Regions from separate parts of the Bacillus haynesii genome, predicted to be linked through region 1. Evidence: riboswitches for the same ligand, from Rfam matches in the RefSeq annotation. Region 1 holds a riboswitch; each other region holds the start of a gene.

Region 1 (3,279 bases):
CGCAAACGGCGGTGCGTAATTTGATTGCCGCGCGCCTCGCCGCAGACGTGATGGGAGTCCCGACTATTCTTATTGCCCGCACGGACGCGAATGCGGCCGACCTGATCACAAGCGACGTCGATTCATATGATGCGCCGTTTTTGACGGGAGAGCGAACAGCGGAAGGGTTCTTCAAAACAAAGCCGGGCCTTGATCAGGCGATTGCCAGAGGCTTGGCGTATGCACCGTATGCCGATTTGATCTGGTGTGAAACGTCTGAGCCGAATATTGAAGAAGCCCGCCGGTTTGCACAGGCGATCCATGAAAAATTCCCGGGCAAACTGCTCGCCTACAACTGTTCCCCTTCGTTCAACTGGAAGGCCAAACTGGATGACAACACGATCTTGAACTTCCAGAAACAGCTCAGTGAAATGGGCTATAAATTTCAATTTGTCACACTGGCAGGCTTCCACGCCTTAAATCACGGCATGTTTGAATTGGCCCGCCAATATAAGCACCGCGGAATGGCGGCGTACTCTGATCTGCAGCAGGCCGAGTTTGCCAGCGAAGTCCACGGCTATACGGCGACAAGGCATCAGCGCGAAGTCGGAACGAGCTACTTTGATGAAGTCGCCCAGGTTGTGACAGGTGGGACTTCATCAACCACTGCACTGAAGGGGTCAACTGAAGCGGAACAGTTTCAATCATAAAAACGTGAAAAAGCCGCCCGTCATTGGGCGGCTTGCTTGTTGTCTATCAAGTTAGCAATTGACATCATTGGAAGGGGCGGTAAAAGGGTTTTCCCTAATAACAGTCAGTGTCTGATGATTCTTGTTGTTTCTTTTGGCCGGCCGGTTGTCTTTGCTGAAAGAATAGAACAAATACACAGCCATTGTCAAAATCAAGATAAACATCATCATAAATATCCCCTCCAAATTTTTTTGTCTTCACTATATTAGACGAACAAGCTCGGAAAATGTTTCAGAAAATTAACATTTTTCCATAAATATTTTTGATCGCTGCATCTTCTGTATGAAACCCGGCGGTTCTATACAACAATAAACTGAAAAAACTTAGGTTGACATGATAACCATTGATGTGTAGAGTAAAAGTTAATGTAATAGGAAGTCCACTAGGGGAGCCGTAAGCCGGCTGAGACAAGAAGCGATCTTGGACCCTTTGAACCTGATCTAGTTCATACTAGCGTAGGGAAGTGGAGCCGGTGTCTTTATGATTTCATCATACCAAGGCCGCTCCATTTTGGGGCGGCTTTTTTGTATATAAAGCCGCTTGTCCCCCTGTGCCTTCCTTATAAAACCGATTGCTAAGGAGGCTATCTACATGAGTTTTTCCGCAGAACTTCGCCGCGAGGCAGACCCTATTTTTGAAGCCATTTTTGAGCATCCGTTTGTATTGGGGCTGGCGTCCGGGAGGCTGAAAAAGGAGCAGCTTATTCATTATGTAAAGCAAGATTACGAGTATTTGAACGCCTTTATTCAAATCTACGGAATTGCGATTTCCAAGTATCAAAACCGAAAAGACATGGAGATGTTTCATGAGCAGATTTCGTTTGTATTAAACAGCGAAGTGCATCCGCACAACAACCTGTGCCGGGCCGCGGGGGTGGAGTATGAATCTCTGCAGGGCTATCCGCTTGCGCCTTCTGCCCATCATTATATCCGCCATATGCTGACGGCGGCGCACGAAGGTACGCTGGGAGAGATATTAGCCGTCTTGCTGCCTTGTCCGTGGACATATTGGGAGATCGGAAAAAAACTGATGATAGATGTTCAGCCTGATCCATCCCATCCATTTTATGACTGGATCTGTTTTTACGGAAACAGAACCGATTCAATCACGACAAAGTTTTGCGCTCGCCTGGATGAATGGGCCGAAACAGCGGGAAAGGCTGAAAAAGAAAAAATGAAGGAGCTCTTTTTGCAAAGCTGTCAGCTTGAATACGGGTTTTGGGAGATGGCTTATACGGTTGAAGATTGGCCTGTTGAAATGGAGGCGGTGAGACGATGAATTGGAGCATGAAAGAAGTCGTCATGACAGTCATCTTGTCCGTTGCATGCGGCGTCATTTATTTAGGGTGGTCCACCTTGTGGATCCCTGTTTCAGCTATTGTCGGGCCCGTCGGAGCGAACTTTATGTTCGGCATTTGGGTGATCGCCAGCCCGATTGTCGCTTATATCATCCGTAAACCGGGTGCGGCGCTGATTGCCGAGACGGCAGCTGCTGCGGTCGAACTGCTGACCGGCAGCCACTTTGGGTTGTCAGCATTATTAATCGGTGTGTTCCAGGGAGCCGGTGCGGAAATCGCGTTTGCGATTTTTCGCTATAAACGTTATAACTTGTTTACCCTTATGCTTTCCGGTGCGCTTGCCGCGGTCGGGAGCATGACATACAGCCTGATGGCGAACGGTTTTGCCTACTATACGACGCAAACGCTGATCTTGACGCTTATCATCCAAATCATCAGCGGCATTGTACTCGGCGGCTGGCTGGCAAAAGCCGTTGTCGAAGCGCTTGCGAAAACAGGAGTCCTGAACCAGTATGAGATCATGAAGGAACACAGGAAGAAGGATGATGCCGATGCGTTCATTTCTCGGATGCAATAACCTTTCCGTCCGTTTTTATCATCGTCCTGAACCTGTCTTGGACCGGGTCTCGCTGTCGATTGGGCAGGGAGAAAAAGTGCTGATACTCGGGCCGAGCGGAAGCGGCAAATCAACGCTGTTGTCCGTGCTTTCCGGCATTATTCCTGAACATATCGAAGCTGAAGTCAGCGGCGAAGTCAACCGCAGAAAGAGCGCCGGTGTTATGTTTCAGGACCCGGATTCACAGTTCTGCATGCTTCATGTCAATGAGGAAATCGCTTTTAGCCTTGAAAACCGGTCCGTCCCCCCAAAAGATATGGACGGTATCATCTCGGAGCTGATGGAGCTGGTCGGATTAAAGATAGATCAGAAAACGCCGATCGAAACCTTGTCAGGCGGTATGAAGCAGAGGCTGGCATTAGCGTGCCTGCTCGCTTTGGAGCCTGAAGTGCTGTTTTTTGATGAGCCGACGGCGCAGCTGGACCCGGCCAGCCGGAAAGACATCTTTGCCTTGCTGCGTGACGTTTCCCGAAAAAACGGACAGACGATGGTGTTCGTCGAACACGTGCTGGACGGCTGTATCGAGTGGATGGACCGCGTCATTCTTTTCACTGGAAAAGGACAGATCATCGCTGACGGAAAGCCTGAAGAAATTGTGAAACATTTTCAGCCGGAAATGAAAGCGGCAGGTATCTGG
Region 2 (3,279 bases), 1.5 Mb from region 1:
AAAGAAAAAGCAGCTGCTTCCGAGCGGAAAGGAAGCGCCGAATACGTTTAAAACGGCTTCCGTCATCTTTATTGCCGTCTTTATATTATCGCTCGGCCTCTCTTACAGCTTTGTCATGGCAGGATTTATTGACAACGCCTTTTTAATGACGCTGATCATTTCGACAATTTCGCTTGGGGTTGTCGTTCCGACGCTGAAGGAAGAGCGGCTCATGAAGACGAATATCGGCCAGATTATTTTGCTTGTCGCCGTGATTGCCGATCTTGTCACGATGATACTGCTTGCGGTGTTCGCCTCAATCTACGGCGACGAAAACAGCAATATGTGGCTGCTAATGATCTTATTTGCCGCAGGCGTCGTTTTATACCTTTTCGGAAGGGTATTTAAAAAGCGGCCTTTTGTCGAAGTGCTGTCAAAAGGCACGATCCAGATCGGCACAAGGGCGATATTTACGCTGATCATCGTACTCGTGGCGCTTTCCGAGTCGCTCGGTGCAGAAAACATTCTCGGCGCGTTTTTAGCCGGGGTGCTTGTTTCGCTGCTTTCGCCGAACAAAGAGCTCGTTCAGCAGCTTGATTCATTCGGCTACGGGTTCCTCATCCCGATCTTCTTTGTCATGACAGGCGTCAAATTGGACATTTGGTCGCTGTTTGGCAATCCGAAAATTTTAGTGATGATCCCGCTTCTGTTTGTGGCTCTGTTAATCAGCAAAGTCGTTCCGGTGCTGTTTTTGAAAAAGTGGTATGACATGAAAACCGTGCTGGCTTCCGGTTTTCTCCTGACTTCCACGCTTTCTCTGGTGATCGCGGCGACAACGATCGGCGAGCGCATCGGCGTCATTGACGCGCAGATGTCCGGCGCGCTGATTTTGGTGGCTGTCATTACATGTATCATCACACCGACCGGCTTTAAAAAATTAATGCCGAAAACGGAAAGCGAAAAAGAGAAAAAGACGATCACCTTTATCGGCGCGAATCAAATGACGCTGCCGGTTACGCTCGAACTTTCTCCAGAAGATTATCACGTCAGAATCCTGCATGTCCGGCAGGAAAAGAAGGAAGAAAAGCTGGCGGATCCGGTGTTTGATGTTGAAGTTTTGCCTGATTATGAATATGAGACGCTTCAAGCATTCGGTGTTTTTCAAACGGATATACTCGTCGTGGCCACGGGCAGCGAAGAGCGCAATACAGGGATCGCCCTTTATGCGAAGGAGCAGAAAGTCGCAAGAATTATCGCCAGCGCAGATTCTCCAGACGCTGAATCCAGGCTGAAAGAAAACGGAATTGATACATTCTCCATTCTGCTTTCTACGAAAACGCTGCTGCGCGCGCTTATCGAGGCGCCTGGCGTTATGAAACTCTTGACGAACCAGGATGCGTCGCTGTATCAGATCAATATGAGCAATGAGCGATTTGACGGTGTCCTGTTAAGGGAGTTTCCGTTTACGGGAGATGTCATCTTCGTCAGGATTTTCCGCGGGGTTGACAGCATCGTGCCCCACGGGGATACAAGGCTGCAAATGGGTGACAGGCTGATCGCCACCGGTTCGCGCGAATATATTGCGGAATTGAAAAAAACGCTTGGAGACTGACGCTTGACCATTTTGCAATTCGTGATAAGATAAAAGTATAAACTGAATGAACAAGAAATGTTTTCCACTAGGGGAGTCCTTGATAAGGGCTGAGATAAAAGTGTGACTTTTAGACCCTCATAACCTGAACAGGTTCAAACCTGCGTAGGGAAGTGGCACGGTATTTGAGTATGTATATATGCAAATTCCAAACCACTTTCCTTGCGGGAAAGTGGTTTTTTTATGTTCAGAATCGAAGGAGGAGCCTCGAAATGAAGTTTTCAGAAGAATGCCGAAACAGCGCTGCAACATGGTGGGAAGGCAGTTTTGTCCATCCGTTTATTAAAGGAATTGGAGACGGCACACTTCCGGTTGACCGATTTAAATACTATGTCATGCAGGATTCCTACTATTTGACCCACTTTGCCAAAGTCCAATCCTTTGGAGCGGCATATGCTCACGATCTATATACGACAAGCCGGATGGCCGAACACGCGAAAGGCACATATGAAGCCGAGATGTCGCTTCACAGGAAATTCACCGATCTATTGGGAATCACAAAGGAAGAGCTGGAGTCGTTTCAGCCGTCGCCGACAGCGTATGCGTACACATCGCATATGTACCGTTCTGTCGTCAGCGGCAGTTTTGCGGAAATACTGGCTGCGTTGCTTCCTTGCTATTGGCTTTATTATGACGTCGGCGAAACGCTGAAAACGTGCAGGCCTGACAACGCGATTTATCAGGAATGGATCGCGACATACGGAGGAGACTGGTTTAAAAAATCTGTGACGGAACAGATCAACCGCTTCGATGAGCTGGCTGAAAACGCCGATGAGAAAACGCGCGCGAAGATGAAGGAGAACTTTGTCATCTCCAGCTTCTACGAATACCGGTTCTGGGATATGGCCTATCAAAAAGAAAGCTGGTCAAAAAGCGGGGTGGATCAGCTTGCATCTGCACGCGATCACCGATGACAAGCACTCTGTGGAAGAGCTTGCAGCAAAAATCATTTCGATTCAAGATGCCGTTGACTTTATCCACATCAGGGAAAGGTCAAAAAAAGTAAGCGAAATATCGAGCTTAATCGAACGCCTGGCCGAAGAAGGCGTTGATAAGCGGAAGCTCATCATCAACGACAGGGTGGATATCGCTTTGTTTCATCACATTCACCGGGTTCAGCTGCCTTCACACGGATTTTCCGTCAAAAGTGTGAGGAGCCGTTTTCCGCATTTGAAAATCGGAAAGTCCGTACATTCACCAGAAGAAGCGGTTCGGGCTGAAACTGAAGGTGCAGATTACGTGCTGTTCGGCCACATTTTTGAAACGGACTGTAAAAAGGGCCGGAAAGGAAGAGGGACTGCGAGCCTGGCTGAAGTAAAGGCGGCTGTCCGCATTCCGGTCATTGCGATCGGAGGCATTACCGAACAACGTCTGGCGGAAGTCAAAATGGCAGACGGCATCGCCGTGATGTCGGGGATCTTTTCCCATGACAGACCGGATGAGGCGGCCGCGCGGCTTGCCTGTCTCGCGAAGGGAGATTCATATGAGAAAGCGCTATGATACGATCGTGATCGGCGGAGGCATCATCGGGACATCCATCGCTTATCATCTTGCAAAAGCGGGAAAAAAAACGGCCGTGTTTGAAAGCAGGGAAGTCGGCAAAAAAGCGACGAGTGCAGCTGCGGGTATGCTCGGCGCCCATGCGGAAT
Region 3 (3,279 bases), 860 kb from region 1:
ATCGCTGAAATGCTGTCCATTTTAAACGATCTTCAGAAGACGCTTGAAGTGAAAACGAAATATTATCTTGTAAAAGACGGAAAGAAAAAAGAAGTGTCTTTGACAACGCTTGTCAGTGCGGAAGATCTGAAGGGAGCAAGCCTTCTGGTGGAAGTGTACGATCTGCAGGGCAATTTCATTTTGGATGTATTGCTGACGCCTGAAATGATCGGATCTGATTTAATTCATGACACAGGGTCAAAAGTGAAGCAAACCAAAACGGCTGTCAAACATGATACACAGAAATCTCATGTGAAAAAGACGGTTAAAGGTGCAAAGCTTCCAAAAACGGCCGGGCATTACGCGGAATGGTCGATCTTTGGCGCCGTTCTGATGGTTGGCGGATTCTTCATGGTCAGAAGGCTTCGCAAAGCGGCTTAACATTTCACTTCCCATTCTAAGTATGTTTAGAATGGGAAGTTTTTATAAGGAGTGAAAGGAAATTAAGGCACATCGAAAAAAGATCATCTGGCTCATAGCCATTGCGATGGTTGCATGCGGCGCTTATTTTACAACAACGAATGTGTTCAAGCTGATGCACGGCTATGCTCTTTTTTCATTTCAGCAGATGAAAGAAGAGGAAAAGCCTGAAAAACCTCCGATTCAGACGACGAAAAAAGAAAAGACGGTCATTGATCAAACTTTTGAAACCGGGGAGAAAATCGGTGATCTTGTTATTCCGAAAATCAATGCAAGGCTTCCGATATATCATGGGACAGATGAAGACGAGCTGCAAAAAGGTGTAGGCCATTACGCAGGATCCGTTCTGCCTGGAGAAGATGACAACTCGGTTTTATCAGGCCATCGGGATACGGTTTTCAGAAAACTCGGCCGAGTGGGGAAAGGCGATCAGTTAATCGTTGAAGCTTCCTATGGAACTTTTACATACAAAGTGAAAAAGGTCCGAATCGTGGATGCGGATGACCGGACGGTGATTGTACCGAAGCCGAGAGCGACATTGACGGTTTCCACCTGCTATCCTTTTGACTTTATCGGTTCAGCGCCGGAGCGGTATATATTGGTCGCAGATTTGATGAAAACATAAAAAAACAGCGGAGTCTCAGGCGAGTCCGCTGTTTTTTTATGTTATCTCATGTTTGATCTGTTTTCCAAGAGTCTTGGCGCGGTTAGCAGCAGTAAGCAAAGGACGATTGTGCAGACAATGAAAGACGGAAGCATATATGTTCCATTATATACTAATGAATAAATCCATACCGGAGTGCCTTCAGGCGCATAGTTTCCAAAAAAGACAGCGCCGCTGATGACATGTGCGAGAAATTTCAGTCCGCTTCCAAGAAAGACGGCCAGCGTAACATAGGAAATGATCTTTCCTTTTTGTTTCTCGATTGAAGCATTTCTGATCGATCCGGCAAAAAAGCCGCCGATTCCCGCCGCCGTAGGCGCGATAAAGTAATCAAGAAGAAGCTGCAGAGGATGATAAACGTAATATCCTCCAGTGACAAACTGAAGCAATCCGGCTAAAAACCCGGTTGCCAGCCCTGCCTTCAGCCCCCATCTAAAGGAGATCAGGAAGATCGGAATCATCATGATGGCGATTGAACCGCCTTGAGGCATTTTTAAAAACATTCCGGACACCATATCAAGTATAAGTGCTATTGCTGTCATAATCGCAATTTCAATCAGCTGTACAAGTTGTTTAGATTGATTCATCATAACCCTCACTTTTTGATGAACAAAGGGATACCGGACTTCTTTCCCAATAAAAAAAGCAATGCGGGGAAGGAGTAGGAAAGTTTTCCACGCACTGCTTTGGATGCAATTAGAAATGACTTTGCCACATCCCTACGCCAGCGTTAACTAACAGGTTCAAAGGGTCAGAACGGTCGTTCACTCTCAGCCTGGAGGCTCCCCTTGTGGTCATCAAGTTATTTAGTTATATTCTACTATACTAAAAAAAGAAACGGACGACAAGCTAATTGTTCGAAAATTTTTGCTAAAACCCTCCAATATGTAGCAATGCAAACATCTTTTCCTTTATAATAGAACTTATTCATACGTACAAGATGCAGTAAAGGGTTGATCTGATGAGTGAACTCCCGAAATACAGCATGGTGAAAAATAAAATTAAATCGTGGATATATGAAGGCAAAGTGAAGCCGGGCGAAAAAATCCATTCGGAAAACGAATTGATGAAAATATTTAATGTGAGCAGGCATACGATCCGGCAAGCGATCGGCGACCTTGTTCATGAAGGGCTTTTATACAGAGAGCAGGGCTCAGGGACGTATTGCTCTCACCGCCTTCAACTTTCTGAAAAAGGAAGGGAAAGAAATAAGATGATCGGGGTCATCGCGACTTACCTTTCGGATTACATTTTTCCTTCTATTATAAGAGGAATCGAATCTTCGCTGTCGAGTGCAGGATATACATTGGTCGTCGCGAGCACCAATAATGACATTGAAAAAGAAAAACAGTGCCTTGTGAATATGCTTGACAAAAAAATTGATGGGTTGATTGTGGAGCCGACGAAAACCGGAAGCTTTAATCCGAATTTAAATTACTATCTGACGCTTGAACAGCACCATATACCGTATTTGATGATCAACCAATTTTATCAGGAGTTAAATCCGCCCCATTTCATTTTGGATGATGAACACGGCGGTTTTATCGCCACAGAGCATTTGATTAAGCTCGGCCATGAAAAATTGTTCGGTTTTTTTAAACAGGACGATATGCAGGGCGTCAACAGGATGAAAGGATTTATCAGGGCTTTCAGAGAAAACGGCTTGTCGTTTTATCCGGAAATGGTCGTGACTTACACGACAGAGAATAAAAAAGAAAAAACGATAGCTGAAGCAAGGAAGCGGCTTTCTTCGACAGACCGCCCAACTGCCATATTCTGCTATAATGACGAGATAGCGCTTATGGTGTTGGATGTCGTGAGGGAATTCGGTTTAAAAGTACCGGAAGATATATCGATTGTCGGATATGACGACTCACACTTGAGCGAGGCATCTGAAGTAAAGCTGACATCAGTCACCCATCCGAAAATGAAGATGGGGATTGAGGCGGCAAAATGGATGATTGCCAAAGTTGAGGGACGCAACACGGACCAGCTTGAGCATTCTACCGTCTACAAACCTGAACTGGTTGTCAGACATTCGACCGCTAAGCTGAAAAGGTAGGCTGAACAGCTTTTTCCACACAAGTGATTCAAGTGAAGGCTGATAGCGGAGAGTTTAATGTCATCTTCGCAGCTTCGGATCATGTTCAGCTGTT

The links. Region 1 has a riboswitch for thiamine pyrophosphate ahead of tenA (thiaminase II). Riboswitches for the same ligand answer to the same signal wherever they lie in the genome.
Region 2: it holds a riboswitch for thiamine pyrophosphate, as region 1 does, so the genes downstream of both, tenA (thiaminase II) here and tenA (thiaminase II) in region 1, are expected to answer to the same signal.
Region 3: it holds a riboswitch for thiamine pyrophosphate, as region 1 does, so the genes downstream of both, thiT (energy-coupled thiamine transporter ThiT) here and tenA (thiaminase II) in region 1, are expected to answer to the same signal.

What each region holds. Positions count from the first base shown of each region.
Region 1 covers NZ_CP059494.1:3,211,283-3,214,561, forward strand. Annotated here, with positions in the region: gene aceA (isocitrate lyase) at 1-689, shown strand, start outside; gene H2R00_RS15910 (hypothetical protein) at 741-899, opposite strand; TPP riboswitch at 1,104-1,208, shown strand; gene tenA (thiaminase II) at 1,321-2,007, shown strand; gene H2R00_RS15920 (ECF transporter S component) at 2,004-2,603, shown strand; gene H2R00_RS15925 (ABC transporter ATP-binding protein) at 2,578-3,279, shown strand, end outside.
Region 2 covers NZ_CP059494.1:1,748,473-1,751,751, reverse strand. Annotated here, with positions in the region: gene H2R00_RS08725 (monovalent cation:proton antiporter family protein) at 1-1,591, shown strand, start outside; TPP riboswitch at 1,651-1,759, shown strand; gene tenA (thiaminase II) at 1,843-2,544, shown strand; gene tenI (thiazole tautomerase TenI) at 2,519-3,130, shown strand; gene thiO (glycine oxidase ThiO) at 3,114-3,279, shown strand, end outside.
Region 3 covers NZ_CP059494.1:4,073,804-4,077,082, forward strand. Annotated here, with positions in the region: gene H2R00_RS20200 (processed acidic surface protein) at 1-420, shown strand, start outside; gene H2R00_RS20205 (class D sortase, LPxTATN-specific) at 527-1,084, shown strand; gene thiT (energy-coupled thiamine transporter ThiT) at 1,126-1,710, opposite strand; TPP riboswitch at 1,823-1,922, opposite strand; gene H2R00_RS20215 (GntR family transcriptional regulator) at 2,085-3,185, shown strand.